Linked DNA regions of Roseiflexus sp. RS-1. The protein of the gene in region 1 interacts with the protein of each later gene in a pairwise test. Links are inferred from orthologs where the notes say so. Each region holds a gene or a part of one and is shown in the gene's direction. Other genes may lie near its edges.

Evidence for each region.
Region 2: the proteins of acpP (region 1) and ROSERS_RS00335 interact in binary tests that used the Escherichia coli proteins (3 or more experiments, as listed by UniProt). The link is inferred for Roseiflexus sp. RS-1 from one-to-one orthologs.

Annotation. Positions count from the first base shown.
Region 1 is NC_009523.1:1,203,706-1,219,273, reverse strand. Bases 9,763-12,516 are described here. They hold acpP (acyl carrier protein), read left to right. Parts: upstream 9,763-10,892; coding sequence 10,893-11,141; downstream 11,142-12,516. Other genes in these bases: tatC (twin-arginine translocase subunit TatC), read left to right, coding at 12,193-12,516; ROSERS_RS05075 (twin-arginine translocase TatA/TatE family subunit), read left to right, coding at 11,272-12,180; nusB (transcription antitermination factor NusB), read left to right, coding at 10,411-10,839; ROSERS_RS05090 (Asp23/Gls24 family envelope stress response protein), read left to right, coding at 10,068-10,418; fabG (3-oxoacyl-[acyl-carrier-protein] reductase), read left to right, coding at 9,763-9,991. In the rest of the region: chemotaxis-specific protein-glutamate methyltransferase CheB, read left to right, coding at 1-56; ROSERS_RS05125 (CheR family methyltransferase), read left to right, coding at 53-1,459; phosphate signaling complex protein PhoU, read right to left, coding at 1,471-2,130; ROSERS_RS05115 (glycoside hydrolase), read left to right, coding at 2,674-5,418; ROSERS_RS05110 (SWIM zinc finger family protein), read right to left, coding at 5,801-7,597; transcriptional regulator NrdR, read left to right, coding at 7,850-8,308; ROSERS_RS05100 (restriction endonuclease), read left to right, coding at 8,323-9,216; more of fabG, read left to right, coding at 9,245-9,762; more of tatC, read left to right, coding at 12,517-13,128; ROSERS_RS05065 (Uma2 family endonuclease), read left to right, coding at 13,246-13,839; ROSERS_RS05060 (Uma2 family endonuclease), read left to right, coding at 13,909-14,502; ROSERS_RS05055 (aromatic ring-hydroxylating oxygenase subunit alpha), read right to left, coding at 14,503-15,568. UniProt on the Escherichia coli protein: Carrier of the growing fatty acid chain in fatty acid biosynthesis.
Region 2 is NC_009523.1:72,338-88,045, forward strand. What follows is about bases 9,797-12,690. They hold ROSERS_RS00335 (YbgC/FadM family acyl-CoA thioesterase), read left to right. Parts: upstream 9,797-10,997; coding sequence 10,998-11,384; downstream 11,385-12,690. Other genes in these bases: ROSERS_RS00330 (lipocalin-like domain-containing protein), read left to right, coding at 9,797-10,709; ROSERS_RS25650 (hypothetical protein), read right to left, coding at 11,487-11,768; ROSERS_RS00340 (transposase), read left to right, coding at 11,945-12,690. In the rest of the region: ROSERS_RS00305 (UvrD-helicase domain-containing protein), read left to right, coding at 1-273; ROSERS_RS00310 (hypothetical protein), read right to left, coding at 290-724; ROSERS_RS00315 (MBL fold metallo-hydrolase), read right to left, coding at 796-1,806; ROSERS_RS00320 (BTAD domain-containing putative transcriptional regulator), read right to left, coding at 1,796-5,368; ROSERS_RS00325 (homocysteine S-methyltransferase family protein), read left to right, coding at 5,936-9,568; more of ROSERS_RS00330, read left to right, coding at 9,579-9,796; more of ROSERS_RS00340, read left to right, coding at 12,691-13,138; ROSERS_RS00345 (hypothetical protein), read right to left, coding at 14,158-14,580; ROSERS_RS00350 (hypothetical protein), read right to left, coding at 14,581-14,778; ROSERS_RS00355 (IS110-like element ISRfsp2 family transposase), read left to right, coding at 15,182-15,708.

The DNA of each region.
Region 1 (15,568 bases):
AGGTGGCGGCGCTTGACGAGATCGCACCGCACATACTGACGCTGATACCTGCATGAGCACGACATTGACGAGCGATCTCTTTCGGCGATTTCGTGATCTGCTGCTGACCCGCAGCGGTCTCTACTTTCCCGACCATCGGCAGAACGATCTCCACCACTGCCTGATGTCGGTTTTGCCCGCCACCGGTTGCACGTCGCTCGAAGCGCTGTACACTGCTGCGGTTGCCAGCGAGCGCGTGCTGCATACGATTATCGAGAGCGTCACCGTCGGTGAAACCTATTTCTTCCGCAACGCTTCGCAGTTCGCCGCGCTGCGGGATCGGATCATTCCCGACCTGATAGCCCGACGGGAGGCGATCCGGTCACTGCGTTTCTGGAGCGCCGGCTGCTCCACAGGAGAAGAACCGTACTCGCTGGCGATCCTGCTCCGCGATACGCTTCCTGATTTCGACAACTGGCAGATCACCATCCTGGCAACCGATATCAATGCTGGATTCCTGGAACGGGCGCGCGCGGGGGTGTACGGCGCGTGGTCGTTTCGCGAGACAGAGCCGACAGTGCGTGATCGTTACTTTGAACCCGTCGAAGTCGCGCGCTGGCGGATTCGTTCGGACATCCGTCGTCAGGTGCTGTTCACGCGGCTGAACCTGGTCGAGGACGAGTATCCTGCCGTGATGAACGGCACAAGTATGCAGGATGTCATTCTGTGTCGCAACGTGCTGATCTATTTCGACGACGAGACGATTCGCGCAGTTGTGCGCCGCCTGTATCGGGCGCTCACCCCCGGTGGCTGGCTGATCGTCGGGCATGCCGAGGCGCGTTCCGACTTTTTTGCCCGTTTCGAGGTGATCAACTGTCCGGGTACGGTCATCTATCGCAAGCCGCTCAACGCACCGCTCTTCGATGAGACGGCGGTTCCCCCGCTTTCGCCAGCGCGCACCACGCCCGTTTCGCTGCCGAATGTCTCTTCCAGCGATGTTTCGTCAGATCTCCCTGCACTGCCGGTTGCGTTGTCATCTTCTGAACCGGCGCCGGTGAGGGCCGCCGACGCCGACGCTCAGGCGTTCGACGACCTGCAAGCCGCGCGGCAGGCAGCCGATCGCGGCGATCTGGAAGAAGCGTTGCGCCTGTGTGCGACTATTATCCAGCGTGAGCCGCTGCGCGCTGAGGCGCATCTGCTCACCGGACAGATTCTGGAGCAACAGGAGCGTTTCGATGAAGCGCTCGCCGCCTACCGACGCGCCATCTATCTCGATCACACACTGTACCTTGCATCGCTGGCAATGGCGGGCATCTTGCAGCGCACCGGTCACACCGATGATGCGCGTCGCGCATACCAGCGGTTGCTCCGTTCACTCGCAACCCTTCAGCCGGACGCGCCGGTTCCTTCGCTAAACGGCGCGACAGCAGCGGAACTCCAGATGTTTATTCGCAATCGGATGGCAGCGTTAGGCTCGTGACGTGAACACCATCACGGATTCAACTCCACCACCTGCGCCTTTACCAGGTACACCACCCGTTCGCCGATATTCGTCGCGCGATCTGCGACTCGCTCCAGGTAGTGCGCCGCAAACAACAAGCCTGCATTCCACGCAACGGTGAGAGGGTTCTGTGCCATCTGGTGCGTGAGCATCGTTTCCACACACTCATACAGCCGGTCGACTTCATCGTCGTCCGCAGCAAGCATCTCAGCGGTGGCGCTGTCTCTGGCAGCGAAGGCATCGAGCGCTTTTTGAAGCATTGCCATCGCCATCCGCGCCATACGTTCCATTTCAGCAGGAAGCGCAGGTTCTGGCGCAGGCGTATCGCGCAGCGCCATCCGGGCAATCCCTTTGGCATAGTCTGCAATGCGCTCAAGCTCGCCAGCGATCTCAATGGCAACAATCAACCGACGCATGTCAGAGGCAACCGGTTGCTGGGTAGCGATCAGTCTCAATGCGTGCGCCTCGATGTCGCGCTCGACCTGATTGATCTCCCTATCGTGCTCAATCACGCGCTGTGCGCGTTGCATATCACGCCTGCTCAATGCCTGGAATGACTCCCGGATCGCCTGGATGACCATATCGCCGAGATTGTACAGTTCCGCCGTCAATGTTTCCAGATCCTCATCGAAGTGGACTCGCGCTCGCATAGATCACCTCCTGAGCGCGAGGGAGTGGGTGCTGCGCTGCACCATGTGCCGCCATTGGTCCCTCGCACTCTTTATCATACACCCGGCAGCGTATCGTGCGAAGAAATGCTTCGCAATCCGGTGAACAGATTCGGCGACCCGACGAACGGGGGCTTTCAAGAGCGATTTTCTGCATTTCCGTGCGCCTTTGTCCCTCATCCCCCCAACCCCCTTCTCCCACAAGGGGAGAAGGGGGCGTTTGGGCGTGCTGATGGCTGAAACGGGCGATGGCGCGCAGGGGCTTGCCCAAACATCTACCCCTGTAAGCGTGCACAGGAGAGGATGGAACTGGACTTCCTGATGCCCCACGTGGGGAGTGCGAGACCAGGAGACGCCAGAAAACGCTCTACCTGTAATCTCATCCTGCCAGGTGGGTGCTGCCGCCTCTTTTTCTGCGAATAGTGAGCGGTCAACCGACGTGCTTTGCGTATGAGTGTATCGTGTACAATACGTTCCGGCGGATATGCGCCCCTTTCTGCGCCGTTTCTGTGATACGAGGTTCCAATGCTTTCCTATCACATGCCGCTTCCCGGTCCCTGGGAATTTCGTTTCGACGATCAATCCGATTGGACGCCGATCACCGTTCCTGGCTGTTGGGAAGATGCCGGTTTCCCGAAGGATCGCGCCGGTCCGGCGTGGTATCGCACGACATTCGTTCTTCCGCAAGAACTGGCAGGACGTCGTCTCTTCCTGCGCTTTGGCGCCGTCAGTTACCATTGTGAAGCATTCATTGCGCGCGATTCGGGCGAGATGCGCAGTATTGGCACACACACCGGCATGTGGGACACATTCGACCTGGCGCTTGGCGATGCAGCGGCAGCCGGTGAGTGCGTCACACTGCTGGTGCGCGTTGAAAAACCGGCAAGCCTGACGGGAGGACCGGAGTCGCCGTCGCAGCCGGGGCGCTTCCCACTGCGCGAGACCCTCGCCGGTTTTCTGCCGTATGTCTGGGGGCATAGCCACGGTGGAATCTGGCAGGAGGTTGCGCTGGTCGCTGCTGGCGGAACCCGCTTCCTCGATGCATGGGTGCGCGGTTCAGCCGATGGGTATGTCTTCGTGGAAGCAGAGCTCGACGGTCCGGCGCGGGTAATGCTGGAGTTGTACCGACCCGACGGCGGGTTCATTCTGTCTGCCGAAGAAGATGCCGTGCGTGAGGACACGCCGACTGGAGAACGCTACATGCTGCGGATGAACGGTCCTATTCCTGATCCGCGCCCCTGGTCGCCCGCCGACCCCGCGCTCTACCGCGCTGTGCTGCGCGCTGGTCACGACGACCGGGTTGAACTGCGCTTCGGGTTGCGCTCGTTCGAGGCGGACGGAACAATGCTGCGGCTCAACGACAAACCAATCTACCCGCGCATGATCCTGTCGTGGGGATGGCGCTGGGAAACATTCGCCCCCAATCCCGGCGTGGAACGGGTGCGCGTCGATTTCGAGCGCCTGAAGCGCCTGGGGTACAACGGCATCAAGTGCTGCCTGTGGTTCCCGCCGCAGTACTACTTCGATCTGGCGGACGAAATGGGCATGCTGGTGTGGGTCGAGTTGCCGATGTGGCTGCCCCGCGTGACCGACCACTTTCGCCAGCAGGTGTACGTCGAATACGAACGCCTGATCCGCCAGGCGCGCCGTCATCCGTCGGTCGTGATCTACAGCCTGGGGTGTGAACTGGGAAAGGACGTCGGCGCCGACATCCTTGGCTCGCTGTACGCAATGACGCGCAGTATGTGCGGCGAGGCGCTGGTGCGCGATAACAGCGGTTCAGGCGAGGCGTATGGCGGCTTGCTCAACGAGTTTGCTCAGTACTACGATTACCATTTCTATGCCGACCTGCACTTCTTTCGCGGTCTTCTCGACGCTTTTACACCGCGCTGGCGCGGGGCGCACCCCTGGCTGTTCGGCGAATACTGCGACTATGACACCTTTCGTGATCTGCGGCGCTACCGCAACGTTGATGGTTCGCGTCCCTGGTGGTTGAGCGCCGATGAGACGATCAACCCGACCGGTGCACGCTGGATGAACGAAGCGCCCTTCCTTGAGGAACGGCTGCGCGCCCAGGGATTGTGGGAGCGCAGCGCCGAACTCGAAGCCATTTCCTACGCCCATGGACTGCTTCACCGCAAGTGGACGGTCGAACTGACACGCGCCTACCGCGAAATTTCCGGCTATGTCATCACCGGTGAAGCGGATACGCCGATCTCCAGCGCCGGTATGTGGGACGCAACCGGAGCGCTCAAATACGATCCCACCGAATTTCGACGCTTCAACGGCGACCTGGTGGCGCTCATCGGGTGGGATCGGCGGCGCGATTGGGTGCGCGGCGGCGATCGCGTGGCGTGGTGGGATGTCTGGAGTTACACCGCCGGCGCGCTCGTCCGTCCACATCTGATCGCGTCGCACTACGGCGCGGAGAGCGGGCCGGCGCGCGCGGTCTGGAGCATTGCCTTCGACGACAGACCGCCGTTCGCGTCCGGTGAAGTAACGACCGACCGCGACCTGATGCCGGGAGAGGTGCGCGAAATCGGCGTGGCGGAGTTCACTGCGCCCGACGTGAGCGCGCCACTGCGTGCAACCTTGCAGGTAACGCTGAGCGTCGGCGCCCAACAGACAGAAAATGCGTGGTCACTCTGGTTCTTCCCCGCCGATTTCTGGGCATCCGTGCAGCATGTCGCACTCTACGATCCGATAGGACGGCTGCGCGACCTGGCGCGTCTTGCGCCGCAGGCAGTGGAAGTCCTGCATGGCGATCTGCGGGGTGACGCGGGAGCGCGCATCAATCTGCGCGGATCGACATTTGTTGTTGTCGCCAGCGCCTGGACGCGCGCATTATCGGCGTATACCCGATCCGGAGGGCGTGTTGTGCTGATCCAGGACGGCGACGGTCCTCCAGGACCGGTTGCAACGGCGGCGATGCCGTTCTGGCGCGAAGCGTTGCGACTCTGTGAGCCGCATCCGGCGTGGGGCGACTTCCCACACGATGGATGGGCCGGATTGCAGTTCTTTGGGTGCGCAACCGACCATGCGCTCGATACGCAACCGCTCGGCGGGTTGAGCCGCCCGATCCTGCGCCGGATCGACACCCGGACGGCGGCGGTTCACGATTATGCTGCTGAACTGACGTGGGGCGATGGACGGGTGATCGTCAGCACCCTTCGTCTCTACGGCGGCGCAGGTGAACAACCTTCCGGCATCGCCCGCAACACCGCAGCCGCGTACCTGCTGCTGTGCTGGGTGCGGTATCTGCAAGGTTGAACGTCGGACATGTCGTGGGGTGCGCGCCCTCCCGACAACCGGTTTCTTCGTAGTTGATGCACCATCGGTTGACAGTTTGACGGTGACGGCGCCACTAAAATGGAGATTGAGAAATAAATCCGCTATCCCGCGCCAGCCGTCGGGCTAAAGCCCTCGGCTATGGAATGCGAAGCCCGCCTGCGCGCCACGCGAACTCCAACGGTGACCCTGTTAACCATTCGGTTGTCGGCTATCGGCTATCGACTATCGACCATCGGCTATCGACCATCGGCTATCGGCTACGAGAAGCCCTCGACTATGCAGGACAAAGCCCGCCTGCACGGGAGAGAGCGGACTATGTATTCAAAGACCATAATAGCGCGTTGGAATGTGCGTTCCAACGTTACCGTCTCAACTGCTCCAGCATAGGACGCAATTTGTATTTCTTGTAGTGTTTCTGGATCAGATCGTTCAAGACGGTATTCCAGACATCGTGCTGACCGCTTACGAGGAGGATGTCCCGTCCTTGCCGCAGCCACGTAATGGCGTTGATATACGCTGAGGCAAGCCCCCTGTCCATGATCGCAGCCGCCTGGCGATAGCACTGTTCAAACGCCCAACGAGGATGGGTCGCCCTGACAGCATCGATGACCTGACCCAGTTTGCTCGACCACGGATTTTTCTCAACCAGCGCCATCGCCTTATCGAACATCTGCTCCATAAGGTAGATCTCCACCTGCTCATCAATATTATTAATATTGGCGGATGCCAGTTCGACCGTTTGCAGCGCCTGCTCACGATGACGATCCCACTCGTCGTGCAACCATGTTCGTAACCAGCGATAATGCTCTGCCAGGGGATACGCGCCAAGTGCGATCCAGCCAGCGTGAAGCGCAAGATCACGGCGTCCATGGCGGGCTGCTTCATCACGCAACCACCGGGCGAGACCTTCTCTCTGGCGGTGCGGCGCATTCAGGGTCAGTCCATGGGTTGCCAGATCGAGCGCCTTTTCGACGTCACCGTGGTCGATCAGGGTTTGCGCGATGGCAAGAATGTCGCCGAGATCGGTCAGGTACGTGCGCGCTTCCGCCGCAGCTGCTTCACGTCTGCCCAGGGTCACGAGCATCTTCAGATAATCGAGGAATCGCCGCTCAGCCCGCGCCAGGTTGAGATACTCTTCATAGCGGCCGCGCGCTTGCAGGATACGCAGGCGAATGGTCACGAGTTTGTCGGCGAACCTGGGGCGATCTCCTTCCCAGATGCCGTGCTCGCCAGGGTGACCCTGCATTGCCGCGACGAGAGGCGGATAGCGCCAGCCCTGTTCAGCGGCCGTAGCAGCGATCAGCAGCGCATATCCGCCCCCCAGAGCATCATTCCACGTCTGCAACGTTCTTGCCCAGCGCTGGCTTTCCTGCGGCTCAAGGTCGGCGCGGAGCAGCGCTTCAGCCCATAGCTCGCCCCACGTCGCCAGCGTATCGCTGGCGAACCCAATCACGTCACCCATGGAGTCGTGGTCGATCCACTGGCATCCATCCAGCCAGGCAATCGTTCCCGCCTCCAGAACGGCAAGGGCGCCACGTGCATCATCGGCGCTCAAAAGATCGCCGACGACCTCGATTGCGGGCATCAACGCCTCTCCCAGATCGATGACATCCTCATAGTAGTCACCGGTATCGTAGTCTCTGAGCAGGCGACGCATATCGGCTCTGATCCGACGTTGCAGCACTGCCAGATCGACCGGCAGAGACACAGTGGCGCTCGTGGACGGGGTTGCGAGCGTCGCCAGCAATTCCTCAACATCGTCGATCAGGTCGGGATGCACGGCAACCAGTTGCACCACGAGTCTGGTCAGTTGTTCGGCGTCCAACGGGGCAAGCAGGCTGGTCAGATCTGGTCGCTGTTCCACCTGCTCGGGTCGGTTGAGCAGGTACAGCAGAGTCGCCACAATGTGCTTGCAATCGCCGCCCCAGTCATACGGGCAGGTGCATTCGGCGTTGATGATGGCGCCCTGCGCGTCAAAGCGAACAGTCACACGGTACAGTTCGTGGTGAGAACCGACGACCTGAGCGGTAAGGACTCCCTCCCGCCAGACGACCTGGCGGACTGCTCCCTGCGCAAAGTACGCCAGCCCGCGTGTCCAGGATTGCGCTCCGGCGCGTTCGCGAATCTGCTGCTTATCCAGATCCGGCAATCGTGACACGTCAACTCCTCCGGGCACACATAATGGGCATGTTTCCATACCGGATTGTACCACGTCGTCCAGGAAGATGGGTGTGACCGCGCCGTTTGCGCTCTACGGTCTTCCGACCATCGTCCGTCTACTCAATTCACCACCACTGACAAGCAGCGCTCACGTGCCACGGCGGTTTCCTTCCGCTGCGCCGTGCGCCGGTTGTATGCTATAATGCCTCGTCGAAGGAAAGGAACAGAGCGCAACCAGGGTTCAAGACCGATGCGGTGCCCCTACTGTCAGCATCCCGACAGCGACGTCATCGACACACGCAAACTCCACAATGGCGAAACGATCCGCCGACGGCGCAAGTGTGAAGCGTGCGGGCGGCGTTTCACCACCTACGAGCGTGTCGAGATGGTCAGCATTACGGTCGTCAAAAAGAATGGCGAGCGCGAGCCATACGACCGTGAAAAGTTGATGCGCGGCGTGCGCACCGCATGCTACCGTCGCCCCGTTCCGGCACAGGCGCTCGAAGCGCTGGCGAACGACATCGAAGCCGAACTCATGGCGCGCGACGAGCCGGAAGTGCCGTCATCGCTGATCGGTGATATGGTCATGCGCCGGTTGCGCGCCATCGATGATGTTGCCTATATTCGTTTCGCCTCGGTCTATCGTTCGTTTGCCGACATTGGGAAACTGCGCGAAGCGGTTGACGAATTGCTGGGGCAGGGACATTGAAAGAGACGGAACAGATGAGCATAGACGTGTCCGATCAGCCACAACCATCGTCTCCTGAAGAACGCCGGGCGAGTCCCATCACGCGGTTTTTCGGCGAACTGAGCGCCGGGCTGCGCGAGATCCGCTGGATCATGGTGCTGCTGTACGGGATCGCTGGCGGCATACTGATGCCGTTATCACTCACCGTGGGCGGGTTTGCCGGATTCCTGGCAGGCATCGTCCCGGTTGGCGTCGGGTTGCTGCTGGCGCGGAATGTTCCCGGTCATTATGCACTGCATGGGTTCCTGACCGGTGCGCTGGCGTCGCTGGTGGCAGCCGCAACCCTCTGGTTCTTTATTTTCCAGACCCAGTTTGGCGTCAATGGGGCAGGCATGGTCGAACCGGGAACGCCGCCGTGGGACGCCTGGATGGTGCTCAGCGGCTTCTTCGGTTTTTCGCTGATCGTCTTCTGCACCTTCGGCGCCAGCACAGCCGGGCGCATTGAAGAGCGCAACCGTGCACTGCGTGAAGAGATCAAGCAGCGTGGCGGCGCCCTCGAACGACCGGGCGCGATTCGTGAGCCGGACGATATTCGCGGGCTATCATTGCCCCAACTCGGCTACTACGTCAACAATCTGTTCAAAAAGCAGGGGTTTACCTTCAAAGATTACCGCTTCCTGCACAAAGACAAATATCTTGATATCTGGATGGAATATAAAGAAGAACCCTGGCATTTGCGCCTGTCGGTCGCCGATAAAGTGGCGCCTGGAGCCGTCGAAAGCCTGATCCAGGAGATGAAGCGCGAAGGGTGCTCCAAAGGGGTGGTTATCACCTCGACCGAGTTTACACCCGGCGCGATCAAAGCGGCAAAGGATCGCCCTGTTGTGCTGATCGACGGCGCAACGTTGTATCAGATCGCCGAAAAGTGACCGACTGATTCGGAGCAGTTCGATGCAGATTTCTCTCAAAGACAGGATCGCGGTGGTCACCGGCGGATCGCGCGGGATCGGGCGAGCGATTGCGATGACCCTGGCCGCCGCCGGTGCAACGGTCGTCGTCAACTATCAGCGCAACGCCGCCGCAGCCGACGAAACCGTCGCTGCGATTACCGCCGCCGATGGCGCAGCGATCAGCATTCAGGCGGATGTGAGCGTATCCGCCGATGTCGAGCGATTGTTCAAGACGGTGCTCGATCAGTATGGCACGGTCGATATTCTGGTCAACAATGCTGGCATCACCCGTGACACACTGCTGCTGCGCATGAAAGAAGACGATTTCGACACCGTTATCGACACCAACCTGCGCGGCGTCTATCTCTGCACGAAGGCCGCGCTGCGACCAATGACCAGGGCGCGCAGCGGGCGCATCATCAACATCACGTCGGTAGTGGGACTGATCGGCAATGCGGGGCAGAGCAACTACGCCGCCGCAAAAGCCGGGATCATCGGCTTCACCCGCGCGGTTGCACGCGAAATGGCGTCGCGCGGCATTACGGTCAACGCAGTGGCGCCTGGCTATATCGAAACCGAGTTGACCGCCGGGCTCGGCGAACAGGTACGCGCCGCCATTCTCGAAGCCATTCCACTGGGGCGCCTCGGTACGCCGCAGGACGTAGCCAATCTGGTCTGCTTCCTGGCATCCGACGCGGCCGCATACATCACCGGTCAAACGCTGACCGTCGATGGCGGTATGGTCATGAACTAGCATTGTGCTTGACGGTGAACCTGAAAGACGGTAGAATACCGCGTCGAAGCGCATGCACGGGGAGGAAATACGCATCGTGTCGCAACCGTCGGGACAAGTGACGGTCGCTGCGCCCGTCCTGCTCGCGCTGGCGCGCGCCGCTCTCCGCGAAACGCCGGGCATCGTCCGACTGGCAGGTACGCCGACTGTCCGGGAAGGACCGACGATCACCGCCGGTCCAGGTGCGGCGATTGCTTTTGGCGCAGCAGGAGTGACGGTTGAGTGCACAGTGGTTGCCGCTGCGGGGAAGCGTCTGGCAGAGGTCGCGGCGACTGCGCAGGCTGCAGTTGCCGCTGCGCTGCGGGAACTGGCCGGTGTGGACGTTGCTGCGGTCAACATTTCGATTGTGGATGTTGCTGCGGTAGAAAAGACACGCGACCATGGCTAGTTTACGTCGCCGGGTGCGCGCAATCGCGCTACAGATTTTGTTTGAACTGGATGCGACCGATCATTCGCCGGATCAGGTCGTGGCGCGTCGCCTTGAAGAGGAGCGCCTTCCGCCGGAGGGGGAGCGTTTTTTGCGGCGCCTGGTCTTTGGCGCCTGGGAGCATGCGTCATATCTGGACCGTATTATCGAAGAAACTGCGCCGAACTGGCCCGTCAGTCAGATGCCCGGCGTCGATAAAGCTATTTTGCGAATTGCGCTCTTTGAGGCGCTGATCGATGAGGAGGAAAAAACGCCGCTGAAGGCGATCATTAACGAGGCGGTGGAGCTGGCCAAGCAGTACGGCAGCGATAATTCGAGCCGGTTTGTCAACGGCGTCCTCGGCACGGTCGTCAGTCGCTATCGCGAGCGGCGCAAAGGATAGGCTCGTATTCATCACATCATTCGCTCATCATGGCTGTTGAAAGGAGAACATGCATGCCCTCGCCCGAAATGGAGTCTCGGCTCAAAAAAATCGTCGCAGAACAACTCGGAGTCGATGAAAGCAAGATCGTGCCAGAGGCGCGATTTACCGAAGACCTCAACGCCGATTCGCTTGATCTGGTCGAGATGATCATGGAACTCGAAGAGGCGTTTGGCGTCGAAATCCCCGATGAGGATGCCGAGAAGATCATGACGGTGCAGGACGCGCTGAACTATATCGAGCAGAAGTTGCAGGCGGCCTGAGCGTGCTTATGTCGAATATCGCCACAGCGGGCCGCTCCATTCTCCAGTCCGATGATCCAGTCTGGCGTTGTGCGGTCTGCTGTGGCGTTGTTGTGCGTACCGGGCTGCGCGTGGCGCAGGGAAGCAGACGATGGAACTTTTAGGAGTTGGTCCTGGCGAAATCCTGCTGATCCTGGTGATCATGCTGCTGGTCTTTGGACCGGAGCGCCTGCCTGAGTTTGCACGTCAAGCCGGTCTATTCGTGGTACGGGTGCGCGACTGGATCCAGCGCTCGCCGGATGCGGCGCTTGTACTGCGCGCGCGGGCGGAACTCGAGAGTGAGTTGCAGGCGATCCGCGCTGAGTTGACCCGCGAAGTCGAAAGTGTGCGGCAGGATCTGCAAAGTGTACGCTCAGATCTGGCGGACGCTGGCAAGCTGGTCGAGCAATCGGCGCAGGATGCCGCCGCTGTGTCTAAAATCGAACTCCCTGATACTACCGCGCAATCCACCGACACGCCATCGATTGCGCCGCCTGCGCCCGAAGTGAACGCTCCTGTATCTGCACCGCCCGTTCAGGAACCGGCAAGCGCCGTCCTGCCGGAGTTCGATGTCGATCCGGGTCCCATCGGCGCGCGCCGCGCGCGTATTGCCGAAGTCGCGGAAGCGCGGCAGGCCGCAACGCCGCCGCCAGCGCCAACGATTGCCGGTGGTGAAACGGTCGCGCGCGGCGCGCGCATCGAACCGCCTGCGCAACCGGCGCGCGTCGTGACCGACGACTCGCCATTTGCCGCCGATATGGCGCGGATCGATGACCTGAGCCGCCAGGTGGCGTCCATCGCAGAAGAACTTGCCCGCCTGCGTGTGATCCTGCTGCAACGTATGGCGGAAGAGAAACGCCATCAGGCGCATATCGATTCTGTATCACCGGGCGAAACCGTCGCGCTCAACGGAGCGCGTGATGCTGAAACGTTGCACAACGGTGCAGTATCGTCGAACGATGAACAGGCGCTGCCTGATGATACCCCGGCGCCGCCGCGCGGCGTCGAGGCGTTGCCCTGAGCAAGCGAACCTATGGAGTTCACATCGACCCAACTGATCATTATCGTCACTGTCCTTACCGTCCTTATCCTCCTGCCGTTGCTGGTTATCCTGCTGGTGCGCATCTTCATTAAGGACGACGTTCCGGCGGACGGCGAGGAGGCAGTGTCGAGCCTGACCGAGTTCACCAGTATTGGCGATGTGTGGCGTGCGTTTGTGCCTCATCTGCTGGAACTGCGCGATCGGCTGGTCAAATCGCTGGTTGCGATCGCTATCGGAACGATGATCGGGTTCTGGATCGTGAACAGTCCGGTGCTACTGGGCGAAGCGCTGCCGGTTTTTCTGGTGCGCCACCTGGCGCCGCCTGGCACGCAGTTGCAGGGTATCGATACCGGCGAAGTCTTCTTTGCATATATGCGTATGGCGCTGGTGGTCGGCATCACGCTGGCCATGCCCTTCGTGCTCTATCAGATTGTGGCATTCTTTCTGCCCGGCCTGCTCCCGCACGAAAAGCGCGTGCTGTTCATCGCGCTCCCGTTTGTCACCGAACTGTTCATTGCAGGCGTTGCGTTTGGCTGGTTCTTCACCGTCCCGGCGGCGCTTGGCTTTCTCCTCGGTTTTGGCGTCGATGGAACGACGATTATCACTCAGCCGCGCGTCGATAGTTTCATCGGCACCGTTGCGACGCTTCTCCTCTGGAATGGGCTGATCTTTCAGTTGCCCGCAATCGTGTATGTGATGGCGCGTCTTGGCGTCGTCACTGCCGCACGCCTGGCATCGACACGACGGTACGCTATCGTCATTATCTTTATCATCGCCGCGTTCATCACCCCCACCGGCGATCCCTACAACCTGCTGCTGCTCGCCATTCCCATGTATCTGTTGTACGAATTGGGAATCATCCTGGCGCGTTTCGTTCCCAAACGCCGGACTGCCGACGAACAGGCGGCAGCGCCCTCAGCCGGGTAGCAATCCCTTACCCGCCTGAGAGTGGCTCCTCTTCCGTTTCAGGTTCGTGTGCTACAATGTGGCAGATGGTGTGGATTCAGGGTCGCAGAGCTTCCCTATGCGACCGGATGTGCGTCTATGACGGTTGATATTCTTCCTGTGGCAGGACCGGTTGCGCATCTACCGCCACCCCCCGGTGGACGGTGGACGGTGGCCGACTATGAGCGCCTGCCGGAGGACGGGCAGCGCTATGAACTGATCGAGGGAGAGTTGCGTATGGCGCCTGCCCCGAATCCGGAACATCAGACTGCGAGTGGGCTGATCTTCTATCACCTGATGCAATGTGTGCAATTAGCAGGGCATGGCCGGGTCTTCACAGCGCCGCTCGATGTCGAACTCAGTCCGGTGACCATCGTCCAGTCGGATATCGTGGTCATTCTGAACGGCGGCGCCGCGACGATCACGACGCAACGGATCGTGGGACCGCCAGACCTGGTGGTGGAAGTGGTATCCCCCGGCACCGCCAGTTACGACCGGCGCGAGAAGCGCGACCTGTACGCCGCCGCCGGAATCCGCGAATACTGGATCGCCGATCCGGGGCATCGCGCGGTTGAGTTGCTCACCCTGGTCGGCGGGGCGTACCGCGCCGAACACGTCTATCGCGGGCAGGCGGTCATTCCGAGCCAGGTCATCCCCGGCTGGAACGTGGCGACCGACCTGCTGTTCGGATAATCACGCACGTTGCAGATATTCGGCGAGCAACCCGTGGAAAGACCATATCCCTGTGACTGGATGGCGTCTATGACGGTTGACATTCTTCCTGTGGCAGGACCGGCTGCACATCTGCCGCCACCTCCCGGCGGACGGTGGACGGTGGCCGACTATGAGCGCCTGCCGGAGGACGGGCAGCGCTATGAACTGATCGAGGGAGACCTGCGTATGGCGCCTGCCCCGAACCCGGAACATCAGGCTGCAGCGTTGCGCATTGCCCACCACTTTTTCGTCTTCATCGAAGCCGCAGGGCATGGCCGGGTCTTCACAGCGCCGCTCGATGTCGAACTCAGTCCGGTGACCGTCGTCCAGCCAGATGTTGTGGTCATTCTGAACGGTGGCGCCGCGACGATCACGACGCAACGGATCGTGGGACCGCCAGACCTGGTGGTGGAGGTGGTTTCACCCGGCACCGCCAGTTACGACCGGCGCGAGAAGCGCGACCTGTACGCCGCCGCCGGAATCCGCGAATACTGGATCGCCGATCCAGGGCATCGCGCGGTTGAGTTGCTCACCCTGGTCGGCGGGGCGTACCGCGCCGAACACGTCTATCGCGGGCAGGCGGTCATTCCGAGCCAGGTCATCCCCGGCTGGAACGTGGCGACCGACCTGCTGTTCGGGTAATCAGGCGCGCTGCAGATATTCGGCGAGCAATCCGTGGAAGTGGTGCACGCCGTTCTCACGGAGCACCGAAAAGCGCCCAACGTTGTAGGAGCGTGATCGCAGCCGCTTCTGCACCGCCTCGCAGATCTCGATGTCTTCCTTCTGCACCACGTCGCTGAACTTGAACGAGCGGTGAAACTCTTCCGCCACTTCGGGGCGATCAACATCGAGAACATACCACTCGAAAATCGTCAGCGTTCGCTCGTGTCCCAGCGGCAGAATGATGTTGATCTGGAGATTGTCCGGATAGATATTGAGCATCAGGTTGGGAAAGATCCAGTAGTAGAGCGCCTGCGCGGGCGCGCCTTCTTCCAGGTGCCGCCGGTAGAGCGAATCGGGATTTTCGCGGATCGGTGCGTGCTGCTTCGAGTAGTAGCGGAACGTCTCGACACGGTACTGTTTGTAATCGATTTCCTTGAACAACCCCGGATGCGCAACCGGAATGTGATACCCTTCCAGATAGTTATCGACATACACTTTCCAGTTGCAGGCAATTTCGTAATCCACCCGCTTGTAGAACCCCATGCGCTCCAGTGGCATATTCGCCGTCTCTTCAGGAATAGCGCCAAGCACCTCGCGCAACGGCGGCGCCTGCATGTCAAGGTTCACAAAGACGAACGGACCCCACGTATCCACCTGCACGGGGCGCAAACCATAATCCGCCCGGTCAAAATCTTCCACCCCCTCGAATTCCGGCGTCGAGCGCAGCGTCCCATCAAGGTTGTATGTCCAGGCGTGGTAACTGCACTGGAGTGTCTTGCGATTGCCGCATCCCTCAGCGACCGAACCGGCGCGATGGCGGCAGACGTTGTAGAAGGCGTGCAATTTCCCGGCGGTGTCGCGGGTGACGACCAGCGGCTCGTTGATAACCGAACAGGTAAAGTAGTCGCCCGGATTACGAACGTGCTCCGTCCGCCCGACGAGTTGCCAGGTGCGCCCAAAAATACGCTCTTCCTCGATCGTCAGCATCTGCGGATCGATATACCAGCGCGCCGGAATCGTCGTGGCGCGCGCCAGGTCTGGCTGA
Region 2 (15,708 bases), 1.1 Mb from region 1 along the record:
CGGCCCGGTGCGCCGCGTGGCAATGATCATCTCTCGGAGCGTATGATCCTGTATGCGCTGGCGCGTCAGGAGGTGGGTCATCCTCCTGATGAACTTGCGATTGCCTTTACGGGAACAGGCGAGACAGTGCGGGTCACGCACGCTGAGCGGGTACTGGCGAACCACACGGCAAAGATCGACCGTCTGCTCGAAGCGATGCACGAGCGGCGCTGGGAACCGTCGTTTGGTTCACAGTGCGACACCTGCCCTTTCAACCTGATCTGTCCGGTATAAACGTTCAACGCTTCCATTATGGCGCCGGTGCGATCCGCAGTGCGAACGCGCCGACGCCCTCATTTTTATCGCTGCCGACGATCAAGCGGTAGACGCCGGTTTCTGGAAGGGTCTGCTCTCCAGGATCGCCGCACCCCAGACAGGTGCTGAACACCTCCGCCCCGGAAGGTGCGCGCAGCGTCATCGTCAACTGCCCCACTGCCGGATCGCGTCTGGAGACCGTTACGATAATTTTCTGACCGGCCTGCGCCTCGAAAAGATACACATTTTTAGCGCCGGGGGTTTCGATGCGTCCGGCGCCTGGCGCCGGCTGGTCACCATCGATCACGGCATCGATGTCGATGGTGAACTCTCGTGGCGGCGGCAGGTCATAGACGCCCAGTTCGTATGCGCCGGTCGCGGCATCCCGTTCGCTGCCGACCACCAGGGTATACTGACCTGAGCGCTGCAAGGTGTGTGCACCTGGATTGCCGCATCCCACTTCAACCTTCAACCTTCAACCCTCTCACCTCTCACCTCTCTTCACCCCCTCCAGTAGCGCGGCGCAACCCCTTCATCCAGGTCAACATCGGCCAGATTGGCGATGGTCAGTTCACCGCGCATATCGAGATACTCGACATACGCTCCGGCTTTCTGCAACGCCAGCAGTTCCTCATACCCGTTGACGCCCGGGTAGAGTGCGGCGGTGAGTTCTGCGATCGTGCGCGGTTCGCGGCACAGGGCGCGCACCTGCTCAAGTCGCTGCTCCTGCGCATCGATAATGCGCACAATCCAGTCGTGGATGTGATCCATTGGGGCGCCATGCCCGCCAAGCGCCAGGCGAATGTCGGGCAGCGCATCGATCAGACGCAATGCCCTGAGGTAGTGGTCAAGACCGGTAGAGAGGGTAATACTCTCCGGCGGCAGGAAGATCGACGTCTGCGGCAGGACGTGGTCGGCGCTGAGGAGCACATCGCCAATCTGAAGGCAGACCTGTCCCGGACAGTGACCGGGGGCGTGGTAGACTCGGAAGAGGTCATCAATCACATCTCCTTCACGAAACGTCGTGGCGACATCGACCGAACGGAACAGGTTCTTGCTCCAACCGTACAGGTGCAGCAGGATCGTCTGCTTTGCGGATGACACTCCGGCGCGGCGAAGGAATGCGGCAAGAGCGCGGCGCGCCAGAACGAACCGCTCCTCGTGATGTGTCAGAACGCGTCGGTCGAGTTCATGAACGGCGATCGGCGCGTCGGTCAGGCTGCGCAGCGCCGTCAAACCGCCGTAGTGGTCGATATGGGCGTGGGTGATAATGACCCGACGCAGATCGGTCCAGGTCAGACGTTCATTCCAATCGGAACGCAGTGCAGCGAAGGCGGTGCGCAGATCGGCATCACTGTCGCCTAATCCGCTGCCGGTATCGACGAGTGCTGCATAATCGCCTGCAATGACCACATATACATTTGCTGTCAGGTTCGGAAAGACACGGATCGGCAGGCGATAGATACGGACGCCGCCAGGCGCTTCGTGACGGGTAATGGTCTCAGGGGACACGATGACTCTCCTCCAGACGGGTAGACAGAGCAGATGCCGCTGCGGCGAGCGGCGCAAGTCCGGCGCTGCGTGCAAGACGAGCGGCACTGCGCAGATGCGCCAGTACCGGTGCAGGATCGCCGAAGTCACGTTCGATGCGGGCAACTTCGATGACGGTGCGGACATACTCCGGCAGGAGCGCCCGTTGCACCGTGTAGTGGAGGGTGTGCAGCAGCATCGTCCGCGCCCCCGGCAGGTCGTTGCGCAACGCTGCGAGGCGTGCTATACCAAGGTGCGCGCTGACATAGATGAAACCGTACAGTTGATGCGGCGCTCGCAACGCCTCGTGAAAATACGCATCGGCGCCGGTCAGGTCGCCGCGCGCCAGCGCTACCATGCCCATCCCCACGACCACACTGGCGCGGTGCGACTGAAATGCCGCTACGCCAGCGAGACGCGCTGCCATTTCAACAAAGCGTTGTTCCGCCAGCGCCAGGCGATCATCGATCAACCAGAGGAAGCCCTGATGGATGCGGGGCCAGATCGAGGCCCATGCCGCTTCGGATGCTCGCGCGGCGGTTTCCAGGCTGCGCTCCAGCCAGATAGTCGTTTCGTCAGGCTTGCCAGCGAGCGCGTTCAGGTGCGCCAGTTGCAACGCCGAGACGACGGCGGCCGGCGCCTGACCGGTTTCAACCGCCAGCGTATATGATTGTGTCAGACAAGGGCGTGCGTCGCGCAGCAATCCCTGCATCAACGCCGCCCATCCGATCTGGAACAGCGCCGCTGCCGCTTCGTCCGGTCCGAGCAGTTCCGGCAGTTCTTCCGCTGGATTGCCTGGAACAGGAGGGGCCGGAGTGAATGACGGGAATGTCCGCCAGGACGCATCAACATCATTCGAAGGAAGCACATCGGCGTGCTGGACGCCCTGTTCATCTGTTTCACGTGAAACAGTATCCGCCTGGACGAAAAGCGGATCATCGACCCTGCTGCGACGGTCGCGCAGGGAAGCGCGTGAGCGCTCGGCAGCGGCAGGAAGCGGATCGGGCTGCAGGATCAACGCCGTGCGCCAGAGCATATCAGCAATCGAGGGGAGCGGTTCGACACAACCGCCTTTTTGTGTGCGCGCTGCATGCGCGGCGCTGATTGCAGCGGCGCCCGCCAGATCGCCCATCAGCGCACGCAGCAGCACCAACCGACGCGGCGCAACGAGCGTTGGCGGCGTTACACCACGCTGCGTCGCCCAGCGCTCATAGCGCGCAGAGGTTTCTTCCAACCCGTTCCAGTCCAGCAGCGTCTCGCACGTCAGCAACCGTCCGGCAAAGGCGCGTTGCATCATCTCGACCGGCGCCTCAGCGCCGAGACGTTCGCCCGCTTCAATAGCGGCATCATAGTGGTGCAACGCATGACGATACCCGAACGCGCGCCGCGCATGATCGCCAGCATCAATCGCATAGCGCAGCACGTCGCGATCGGCAGAACGCCCAGCCTGGCAAAAATGATAGGTGATCTCGGCAGCACGCTCCGGTCGATGCCCTTCAAGCGCTGCCATCGCGGCGCCGATCCGATGGTGCAACCGCCGACGCTGCGGCGCAGAGAGGGTGGCCGCGATGATCGAGCGCACCAGGTCATGGTTGAACGCAAGGTGCGTATCGTCATTCTCAATAAGTATCTGACGCTCAAGCAGGATCTGCGCGGCTTCGAGCGCATCCGCGCCCCCCAGACGTTCGATCAGGTCGAGTGACGCCGGACGACTGATCAGCGCCAGATGCTCTGCCAGATCGCGTGCGTGCGGCGGCAATCGATCAATGCGCGCCCGCACCAGTTCACGCATCTGCGGCGCTTCGGTCGGATCGGGAAACGGCATACCTGCTTCGAGGTCGGGCAGCAACGCAGCGAGCGATGGCGCCCCGCGACTCTCCAGTAATGCCTGGACTGTCACCATCAATGCCAGAGGATTGCCGCCGGTGCTGGCGACCAGTTGGGGCGCCAGATGTGCGACCCGCCCGATCTCAACTCCGGCAAGTCCGGCGAGAAGTTCAGCAACTGCCGATGCATCGAGGCGACCCAGCACCAGCGGACGCAGGATCATATCGCGTCCCAGGGTGCGCAACAGATTGTGGAGCGCCGGGTTATCACTCAGTTCATCGGCGCGGTATGCCAGGATGAGCAACAACGCCCGGCGCGACGCCTGACGGGCGAGGCGCCCGACCGTCGCCAGCGTTGCATCGTCCGCCCACTGCGCATCATCGAGCGCAACGACCAGCGGGAGTGTGCGCGCCAGCGCAAGCGCCAGTTCACACAGACCGTCGATCTGTCGGTTACGCCGTTCCTCAGGCGGCACATCCGACAGTTCAGGCAGATCCGGCAACCGTTCCCGCAACACCGGAAAAAGATCGGCGATCTGCGCCAGTGCAAACTGCGGCAGTTGACGAAGACGATACTCCGGTACATTGCGCAGCAAGGGGCGCAGCATCTCTCCGACCGCAGCAAAGGGCAACCCCTGATCCAGCGGCGTGGCGCGCAGTTCAAGCGTAAATGCGCCCCGGTCGGCGGCAGTGCGCAGCGTTTCTGCTATCAGGCGCGTCTTCCCAATCCCCGCTTCACCGACGATGGTGACCATTCCGCCGCTACGCCGATCAAGATCGGCGAGCCAGCGGTGCAATAACGCCAGTTCCTCCTGACGTCCGACAATCGGCGTTGCTGCCGATCCCGGAGAACGTTGTCCGGCACGTGGACTGCGCGGTTCGATCCGCTGTCGATCATGACGGTTTTCGTGCGATGAGGAGACCGCAGCAGGCGCATAGGAACCAGGATCGCCGCGCAGGATCGCCATATGCAGCGCCTGTGTCTGAGGCGACGGCGCAGCGCCCAACTCGTGGTCCAGCAGATGACGGTAGCGCTCGTAACTCTGAAGCGCGCCGGCCGTGTCGCCTGACCGCGCCTGTGCCAGCATCAGGATGCGCCAGAGCGGTTCGGTGAGAGGCGCAATGGCAATGCCGCGACCGGCAAGCGCCGCCGCAGCCATCGGGTCGCCGCGGTCGAGTTTGATCTCCGCCACACGACGGAGCGCGTCGAGGTAGCGTGCACGCAACCGCTCACGCTCCATCGCCGCCCACGCCAGTTCCTGCTCATCTTCGAGAAAGTCGCCGCGATAGAGCGTAATCGCCCGCTCCAGGTCCGCCTCACCCTGCTCCATCGAACCGGTCGTCTGACCACCGGCGAGTGATTCGGTCAGCGTTAGAAACTCATCGACATCGATCCACGCGCCGCTCTCTCTGTTCCAGGCATACCCGCCGGAGCGGGTCAGAATATACCGGCGTGAAGCGCGGTCAGCCTCTGGTTCCAGCACACGACGCAGGTTGCTGATTGCGCTCCGCAGGTTTACCGATGCGCTGGCGCTGTCCGAATCAGGCCACAGCCATTCGCACAATCGCCCGGCAGCAATAACCCGCCCCCGGGTTGCAGCGAGAATGGCAAGCAGACGCTGCTCCTGCCGGGAACGCCAGACGGAGTCGGGTAGCGTGCGATCACCGATCTGTACGGTCAGCGCGCCGAATAACGCAATCCTGAGCGGCGCATCCATGCCCGTCTCCCTACCGCAATGTCATAATGCAGCGCATTATGAGTATACCACGCCCGTCGTGCGTTCGCAGAGAATGACAGACGCGGGATGCAGGCGGAGTATAACGCACCGGAAGACGCAGCGCAAGGCATCGGCTGCGGCAGGGTGGCGGGGTGGCGGGATGTGACGCAGGGAAGCGATAGATGTACCCCTGCTGCCAGTGCGTACACGATTTATGCCACACCCGATGAATCAATTGACATTGACGCTGTTTCTTTCCCCATGCTATACTATCAGACAAATTTGCTCATCCAGAGGAGTGGAGGGACCGGCCCGATGAAGCTCCGCCAACCCGTAGCCACTGGATCGAGCAGCCGGTGCGATACGCGCCGCTTCTCGACACTGGCAGGCTATAGGGTGGCAATTCCGGCAGCGCAGGCTGGAAGATGAGTGGTGATGAGGCTTCCGGAACCTCACGCGGGCGCGTGGGGTTTTTTGCTGCACAAGCGAGAAAGCGCAATCATCGCACCCGCCAGCCCGATCATCACGTGCAGACAGTTCGGATATGAAGTATCACGAGGTGTTTCCTTGAAGAAGCCAACCTACCTTGAAGCCCTGCGCGAGCGCGTCCTGATCTACGACGGCGCTATGGGCACCAGCATCGATACATTCCATCTCACGGCTGCGGACTATGGCGGTGAAAACACTTTCGGCGCCCGCGATTATCTGGTGATGACTCGCCCGGATGTCATCGAACAGATCCACACCTCGTTTCTGGAAGCAGGCGCAGATGTGCTCGAAACATGCACGTTCCAATCGACCCGCATCCGGCTTGAGGAATGGGGGCTTGCCGATCAGACGCATGCGATCAATGTCGCCGCTGCGCGCCTGGCGCGGCGCGTTGCTGATGCGTTCGAGGCGCGTGATGGTCGTCCGCGTTACGTCGCCGGCTCGATGGGACCGACCGGCAAGTTGCCCTCTTCCGATGATCCGTCGCTCTCTGATATAACGTTCGATCAACTCTCCGATATCTTCTACGAACAGGCGGTGGCGCTGATCGAAGGCGGGGTCGATGTGCTGCTGGTCGAGACGAGCGTTGACATTCTTGAAGTGAAAGCAGCACTCGACGGCATTCGTCGCGCGAAAGCGGATCTTAACCGTCCTGATGTCGCCGTGCAGGCGCAGGTGTTCCTCGATCTCTCCGGCAAGATGCTGCTTGGCACCGAGGTGCCAGCGCTCGTTGCCACCCTGGAAGCGATGCCGGTCGATGTCATCGGGCTGAACTGTTCAACCGGTCCTGAACATATGCGCGAGGCGATCCGGTATATGACCCGCCACTCGCGCAAGCCGATCTCCTGCATTCCCAACGCCGGTCTGCCGATCGAGGTGAATGGCGAGACGGTCTATCCGATGGAGCCGGAGCCGTTCGCCCGCATTCTGGGGGAGTATGTCCACGAGTATGGAGTGGCGGTCGTTGGAGGATGCTGCGGCACCCGCCCGGCGCACATTCGCCGTTTGCGCCAGGTAGTCGGCGCGGCGACGCCGCCGAAAGTGCGTGACATCGAGTACATCCCCAGCGTCTCGTCGGGGGTGCGCGCGGCTGCATTGCGCCAGGAAGGGACGTTGACCATTATCGGCGAACGGGTCAACACCCTCGGTTCGCGTAAAGTCAAGCGCCTGCTGCTGAACGATGACTACGACGGCGTGCTTGAAGTCGCGCGCGAGCAGGTCGATTCAGGATCACATATTCTCGATGTGTGCGTGGCAATGACCGAGCGATCCGACGAGCGTGAGATGATGGTCAGACTGTTGAAGAAGTTGACCATGAACATCGAACTGCCGCTGGCGATCGATACGACCGAAGCCGATGTGCTCAATGCGGCGCTGGCGATCTACCCCGGTCGCGCGATTGTCAACTCGGTGTCGCTCGAAGGCGGTCGTGGCGATAAGATTGACCGCACCATGCCGCTGGTGGCGCGCTATGGTGCGGCAACGATCGCCATGACCATCGATGAAGAAGGTATGGCGCACACTGCCGAACGTAAACTGGCAATCGCCCGGCGTATCGCTCAGATTGCGCAGGACGAGTACGGCGTGCCGCCCGAAGCGCTGATCTTCGATGTGTTGACTTTCCCTATCACGACCGGTCAACCCGAGTTGCGCCGCGCAGCGATCGAAACAATCGAGGGTATTCGCCTGGTGAAGCAGCATATTCCCGGCTGTTTCACCACCCTCGGCGTCAGCAACCTGAGTTTCGGCGTCGCACCGTACGCGCGTGCAGCGCTCAACTCGGTGTTTCTGAAACATGCAGTCGATGCCGGTCTCGATACGGCGATCATCAATCCGGCGCATGTGATGCCGTATGCCGAGATTCCGCCGGAGCAGATCAGGGTCTGCGAAGACCTGATCTTCGACCGCGACGAGCAGGCGCTGGCGCGGTTCATTCAGTTCTTCGAGGAGCACGGATCGGCAGCAAAAACCGAGCGCGTCGATCCGACGGAGGGGATGACAGCGGCGCAGCGCGTCCACTGGAAGATCGTGCACCGCAAGAAAGAGGGCATCGAGCAGGATATCGATACGGTCATCGCTGAACGCATCCGCGAGGCGGAGATGCGTGCAGGCATCCACGATAGCGCCCTCGATCCGGCGCATCCCTCGCGGGAGGCGATCTTCGCCTCGCCCTTCCGCAATAGTGCTGCGGTTGATGTGCTCAACACTGTGCTGCTCCCTGCGATGAAGGAGGTCGGCGACCTGTTCGGCGCGGGTCAGTTGATCCTTCCCTTCGTATTGCAGAGCGCCGAGGTGATGAAGAAAGCGGTTGCGCACCTGGAGCAGTATCTGGAAAAACTCGAAGGGGTCACCAAAGGCAAGATCGTCCTGGCGACGGTGTACGGCGATGTTCACGACATCGGCAAAAATCTGGTTCATACGATCCTTGCCAACAACGGGTATACGGTGTACGACCTGGGGAAGCAGGTGCCGATCAACACCATTATCGAGAAGGCGGTCGAAGTCAACGCCGACGCGATTGGTCTGTCGGCGCTTCTGGTGAGCACCTCGAAGCAGATGCCGCTCTGCGTGCAGGAATTGCACCGGCGTGGTCTCAAGTTCCCGGTGCTGGTCGGCGGTGCGGCGATCAACAAACAGTACGGGCAGCGCATTCTGTTCGTTGATGACCACACTCCTTACGAACCTGGCGTCTTCTACTGTAAAGACGCATTCGAGGGTCTGGAAACGGTCGACGCTCTGGTGGATCCGTCCACCCGCGCAACATTCATCGAACGCACGAAAGCGGAAGCAGCTGAGGCGCTCGGCAAGAAGCAACGCGGTCGCGTGGCGCTGGCGGAACTGGGGCGCGCAACATTGAGCGATACGGCGAAGGTGCGCTCGGCGGTGCGAACCGATGTGCCGGTTCCGACGCCGCCGTTCTGGGGTGCGCGCGTGTTGACGCGCATCAAACTGGCGGATGTGGTCGAATGCCTGGATCGCAATGCGCTCTACCGGCTTCAGTGGGGAGCAAAGAATGCGAAAGGCGAAGAGTGGGAACACCTGAAGGCGGATTTTGATGCAAAAGTGCGCGATCTGATCCGCGAAGCCGAACGCGATGGCTGGCTCGAGCCGAAAGTGGTCTATGGCTACTACCCCTGCCAGAGTGACGGGCACGAGGTTATTGTCTACGATCCGCCATCGGTGCTCAACGGCGCCCAGCCGCGCGAACTCACGCGCTTCGTCTTCCCGCGTCAACCGGAGCGTGAACGTCTCTGCCTGGCTGACTATTTCCGTTCACGCGAGAGCGGCGAGTACGATGTGGTTGGGTTGCAGATCGTAACCATGGGGCGCAAAGTCGACGACCTGACCGAGACGTTGCAGCAATCCGGCGATTATTCGCGTGCGTACTTCATCCATGGGCTGGGGGTATCGCTGGCGGAGGCGCTCGCCGAGTATACGAACCGTCTCATCCGCCGGCAACTGGGGCTGAAAGGAACCCAGGGCAAGCGTTACTCCTGGGGGTATCCCGCCTGCCCCGACCTGGAAGAGCACGAGAAGTTGTTCAGGGTGCTTCCAGCGGCTGAGATCGGCGTGACGCTCACCGAAGCCTGGCAACTGGTGCCGGAGCAGAGCACGGCGGCGATTGTGATCCACCATCCTGAGGCGAAATACTTCTCGATCGGCTCTGCCCGCGAACGCGCTGAAGAGGATGTCGCCGAAACGCTGGCGTAACGGGTGTCTGATGATTATTCGAATCTTCGCGCTCATCGCGGCGCTGACAATCCTGGCGGCATGCAGTGCACCGGCGACGGTCGTTGAACCCCGCGCCCGGCTCGCCGTCGCCGAAGCAATGGCAGGCGGCAACGCCGACGGCTTCGCCCGCGCGACGGTGCCGCGTCCCTTCACCTTCCCCCGCGACCACGGACCACACCCGGAGTACGCCATCGAATGGTGGTACTACACCGGCAACCTCCAGTCAGTCGAGGGGCGACGCTTCGGCTTTCAGTTCACCATCTTTCGCACCGGACTGATGCCTGGTGAAGCGGAGCGATCGTCGGCGTGGGCTTCCAGCAGCATCTACATGGCGCATTTCGCCCTCAGCGACATCAGCGGCGGCAGGTTCTATGCCTTCGAACGGTTTAGTCGCGGCGCAGCCGGGCTTGCAGGGGCGCAGAGCGAACCGTTCCGCGTCTGGCTCGAAGACTGGAGCGCCGAAGGTCTCGGCGCCGATGGGACGCCGATGCGCCTGCGCGCTGCTGAAGATGGTGTGGCGCTCGACCTGACCCTGACAGCCGGCAAACCTCCGGTATTGCAGGGAGACCGCGGTTTGAGCCAGAAGAGCGCCGAGATCGGCAACGCATCGTACTACTATTCCTTCACCCGCATGCCGATCAGCGGAACGGTGCGCATCGGCGAAACGCTGTATCAGGTCAGCGGATTGGGTTGGATGGATCGCGAGTGGAGCACCAGCGCGCTTGGCGAGGATCAGGTTGGCTGGGACTGGTTCGCGTTGCACCTGGACGATGGACGCGACCTGATGTTCTACCGCCTGCGTCTGCGCAATGGAGGCATCGATCCATACAGCAAAGGAGTGCTGGTTGATGTCGCCGGGAACGCGCGGCGTCTGAATCACGATGAGGTGCTGGCAGAACCCCTCGATTACTGGACAAGCCCGCGCAGCGGGGCAACCTACCCGGCGCGCTGGCGGCTGCGCGTGCCCGATGAGGCGATTGACCTGACACTGACGCCGCTGCTGGCGGATCAGGAACTGCCAGTCACCGTCGTCTACTGGGAAGGAGCGGTTGCAATCAGTGGCAGCGCCGCAGGCAGCGGGTATATTGAGATGACCGGGTATACGCCGCAAGACCGGTAAAGTAACGAGCGATCCCGAACCGGACGGAAACACACCATACGTGTCGGCGACATAGCGCCTGTTTGATCTCGGAGAGCGCACATCGGAGGACGGAAATCTGTTTTGTGCTGATGGCGCATCGGAATGCGTTGTTGTATGTTTGCGTCTCCTGAATAGGTTATTCTCCTGCAGAGGCGCAGCGGACGCAGCGGGCAATAGATGGCGCTGCGCACTCTGCGTCCTGGTGGTGCGTTTTTGCGGTAGAGTCATGGGTATGCTGTACCGTGATTGAAGCGAACAGGAGTCTGCGTGGAGCACCGTCTGATCTGCAAAGTCTACTACGAAGACACCGACGCCCTGGGCGTCGTTTATCATGCCAACTATCTAAAATACATGGAGCGAGCGCGCAGCGAGTATGTCGAACGGTTCGGCAAGCCGATCTGGGAGTGGAATCGGTTGGGATACTACATCGTCGTCTATGCGATGAACATTCGTTTCAAGCGCGCTGCACAACTCGGCGACACGCTCGAAGTTGTTTCCGCTTTCAGCCTGCAATCGCCGTACCGTGGGCTGTTCAAGCAGCGCGTCGAGCGCGATGGACAGGTGTGCGTGGAAGCCGACGTGGAACTGACCTGTCTCGATCCACAACGCAACCTGCGTGAGTTTCCGCCGGAGTTTCGTTCCGGGCGCGCCTGAATTTGTATTTTACCCAGAGGTGTGCTATATAGTTATTACCTTGATTGCTCGTTCATGTTCGTACAGATGCGTGCAATGAGCGCGTATCAAGGCGCCTTCAGTTCAAACCCGGCATTGGCGCCTGCCGTCCAGCGTCCAGCGCCCATCTTCTCCAGTTGACGGTTGACCGTTCGTCATCTCGACGCCACGACGATACGCGCGCAATTCAATGGCATCCATAAACCAGGCGTGCGGACGCATCTTCGCCCGGCGCACCGGGACCAGGCGCACTCCCGTTTCCGCCAGGATGTTCGCCGCATCAGCGGCGCTGGTGCGGCGACCGTAAGGGCGACCGTAAGGCGGTAAGGGCGAATAATTATTCGCCCTTACGGTCGCTCCGCCCAACAGCCGCGCCCCGGCGGGCAGTCCATACGCACCCCCCCAGTCCCCTCCGCGCGCGGGGTTTAGGGGCGGACAGAACGGATGAGCGCTTGCGGCCTTGGCCCTGGTCGGACATGACCGTGAGCCTGGAACCTTCTATGATAGATGTACCACCAACTATCGCAGAAGGAGCCAGACTCATGTCCAGCATACCGCACCTGACCGATGCTGTCGAGACGCTGCTGCGCGCTGGCGACGACCCGTTGCCGCGCGCCACCCGCCAGCGGCTGGCGCTGTTCGTGGTCGGCGTCTTGCTGGCCGGGACGGTCGTCCTGCGGCGGGTCGCCACGACCCAGACCCACATCGCGCTGGGCGCCGCCCAGGCGGCCAGTCACGAACGCCGACTGCGCCGCATCGTGAATGATCCCCAGTTGGGGGCAGCGGCGCCGATGGACGGGCGGGTTGTGCGCCGGGTGCTGCAGCGGTTGCGTCCCGACCAGCGGGTCTGGCTGATCGTCGACGAAAGCGGGCACAGCGATGTGGTGCGCACGTTGGTGGCGGCGCTGTGGTATCGCGGCCGGGCGCTGCCGTTGGCCTGGGTGCGCTGGCCCGCCCAGCAGCCGCATCCGCAGGCCTCTTGGACCGATTGCCAGACCCTGCTGGCGCAGGTGGCGGCCATCCTGCCGGCGGGACCGTCCGTGACGGTGCTGGCCGACCGTGCCTTCGGCTGCCCGGCCTTCACGGACCTGGTGGCGGCTCACGGCTGGCAGGATCTGGTGCGCGCCCAGCGCCAGACCTGTCTGCGCCACGACGACGGCCGGATGCAGGCCTTCAGCACCCTGATCCCACAGGCCGGCACGCGCTGGTGCGGGCGTGGCCAGGCCTTCAAGAAGCAGGGCTGGCGCCCCGTCAGCGTGGTGGCCTCCTGGCGGGTCGGCTGTCCAGAACCGCTCCTGCTGGTGAGTAATCTGCCGCCCGCCTGGGATCTGGTGCGTCCGTATCGGCGACGGGCGGCAATCGCGGCCTTGTTCCGCGACTGGAAGACCAGCGGCTGGCAATGGGAGGCCAGCCAGGTGCGGGACGTGGCCCATCAGTCGGTGCTGGTGTTGGTGCTGGCGCTGGCGACGCTGATCACGCGCTGTCTGGGGGAGGAGGCCGCCCAGACCATCCTGAATCAGCCGCCCCGCGCGGGGCGGCGGCGTCCCTGGCACGCCCGCGACAGCCTGTTTCGTGGGGCGCGACCGGCTCTGGCAGCGGCTCTGGCAGGACGAGCCGCCAGCCATCACCTGGGAGTTGGTCCGCTTCGATGCACCACATTGGTCGACCGAGTGTTGGCAGTCCGCCCGACCCGCCGCCACCCCGGTGCACCGCACCGGCCGGGTCGGCAAGCGTGAGCACCTGCGGGTCGCAGTCTAAGGAAACAGCATGCATGTGACACGCCTGTTCTGTCCGCCCCTAAAAGAGGGGTGGGGGGGGTGGTCAGGTCGTGCACCCCTGCGGGCAGCATCTGAACGCGCAGGGGCACGCCATCCGGTCGGCAGACCAGATGCAAACGCTATCCAAAGAACTTCTCCCGTTTCGCCGCACAATACCCGCAGCATTCGCGTCCGCGCGCCTTCCGACAGCGCCGGGCGCGCGCCCGGCAGCAGACTGGCAGGGGAAGGCTAGCGATGATGACGTATGGGCGCAGCACCGCTGCGCCCTGACCTGAACACCTCCCCCAACACCTCCGGAATCCAGGCCATCCAATCGGCGAGCTGATGCAAGCGACGATTGAAGCGCACGACGCCGATTCGCTCGGACCGACAGCGGCACCCATGCACGACAAAAAGTGAGGGAAGAGAAAAGAGAAGCGAGACGGACGTGCGTGACGAGCGACTCTCACTCCTCTTTCCTCTTCGCTCACTTCTCTTCTCCAGCGGCGACGACCGCAATCGTCAGAATTTCCGAGTCGGGGCCCCGCGCCCGCACATCACTGCAATGCCTCAGTTGTTCCATCAGCGTGTCAATCACGACAAAAGCGGCTATTATGTGGCGAGCGACCGTCGGCTCTTCCTGGCGATGATGTTATGTTGGTCTGGCAACCGCGATCACGCCAGAGGTGTCGGTGGGCGTCAACAGTATCGTGTTAGGGCGAATTTTACACCAGACCAAACCCGTGTTTGCGCGTAAAAGACAGGTCGCAAAAAGTGTAAAATTCAACCTAACGTGGCACTACCTCTGTGAGAACTGTTGGCAGCGCTATCCTTCGCACGTTGCCAGGAGAGAAAAAGGCGCTGGCGGGCGGGGGAAGCCTGTACTCTGGCGAGCGTATTCTTCAGGCGCTTGCAAGCCTGCCGCTATCGGCGCAGACATGCAGCAGCGAAGCGTGCACATGTCGCGGCTTCGGGTGCTGTGACATTGAATCACGAGATTATCGCCCCCCGACCAGGCGCAGCAGATCATCACGGGTCAGGTGCAAACCGGGGGGAAGATGCCCCGGCGGATATGTCTGCAGATCATCGGCGTCGAACACCAGGTGCAACGCGGTGATCGCCGGTTCACGCAACACAGCGCGCAACAGTTGCACGAGCGAGAGGCGACGCAGACGCGGCACGGTTGGCGGTTGGGTCAAACGATTGCGTTGCGCAAAACCCAGTGCAGCGTCGGGAGAAGGAAAAGCAAGCAATACACGGGCGCGTTTGTCCGTCGGCGTGGAAGAAGCACTCCCACGAGGCGTCCAGAAGACATAAAACGCATCACCTCCCGCGTGCATGCGCAGGGCGATCAATGCAGCGCGCAGGGTTTCGAGATCAAGCCCCTGCTCGGCGGCAAGTGTGTAAACGTCGTCTTCCACTCACGTAAGCAGCGCCAGGTGCGCAGATGTGAAATTGATAATATCGGTACGCTCGACGGCTGCGGCGAACAGCAGCAGGATCAGCAGCAACAGCACGAGCAGCAAAATCGCCGAAAGGGCTTTGCGCCGCGCGCTCACACCATTGTCGGTCAGTTCTTCGGTCGCGTTTGATTGCGTCGTACCGGTGTCGTTGTTCATGAGCAACCTCTGTACCTTTTGTTTGAAGACCATCCCCGCCCCGGCAACAGCCCGGAGGTCTGCCGTGGACTGAGGCAGGGTTCCCCGTCCACGGAAACGTGCACGATCCAGACAGGCGGATACAATACGCTGCAAAAACGCACCGCAGAGACGCCGAGGGTGCAGAGAACCCTGAAAACGAAAACTGCGTCTGAGTGACGCGATAGAGAATCCTCCTCTGCGAACGCTGCGCCTAGTATAATCTAACGGGACACGGTATACCGTTCTGCGCCAGGTTCACGAGATCGCCGCGGAGTGTTGGGTAGCCGTGTCCTTCAACGCGACCAAGCCGAACAGTTATCTGGGCCCTCAAACCCGCATATGCTAGCAAGGCTGGCGCCGTTTTCCTCAGGAGGTTCTGTGTATGGCTTCCCGTGAGTCGCTCTTTATCGGCATTGATGTCTCCAAACAGACGCTGGATGTGGCGTTTGGCGCCGACCCGCACGCGCCACGCGAGACGATACCGTCTACCGACGAAGGTGTCCAGCTCCTGGTCACGCGACTCCAGCGCCTGCAGCCGACCCTGATTGTGCTGGAGGCGACCGGCGGGCTGGAGCGCATGGTGTTCGCCCAACTGCTCCAGGCTGGCTTGCCGACGGCGCGGGTGCAGCCACGCCGCGTGCGCGCCCTGGCGCACGCGGAAGGACGCCAGGCGAAGACCGACCGCCTGGATGCCCGGTTGCTCGCCCGCTTTGCCGAACGGGTGCGCCCGCCGCACCACCAAGCGACGGACGAGCAGCGCGCATCCTTGCGCGACCTGCTGGTCCGGCGGGAGCAGGTGATTCAGATGCGGACGGCTGAGATCAATCGGTTGACGGCTGCCGCGCCGAACCTCCGCCCGGGCATCCAGCAGCATATTGATTGGCTGGATCAGGAGATCCGTGCGCTTGA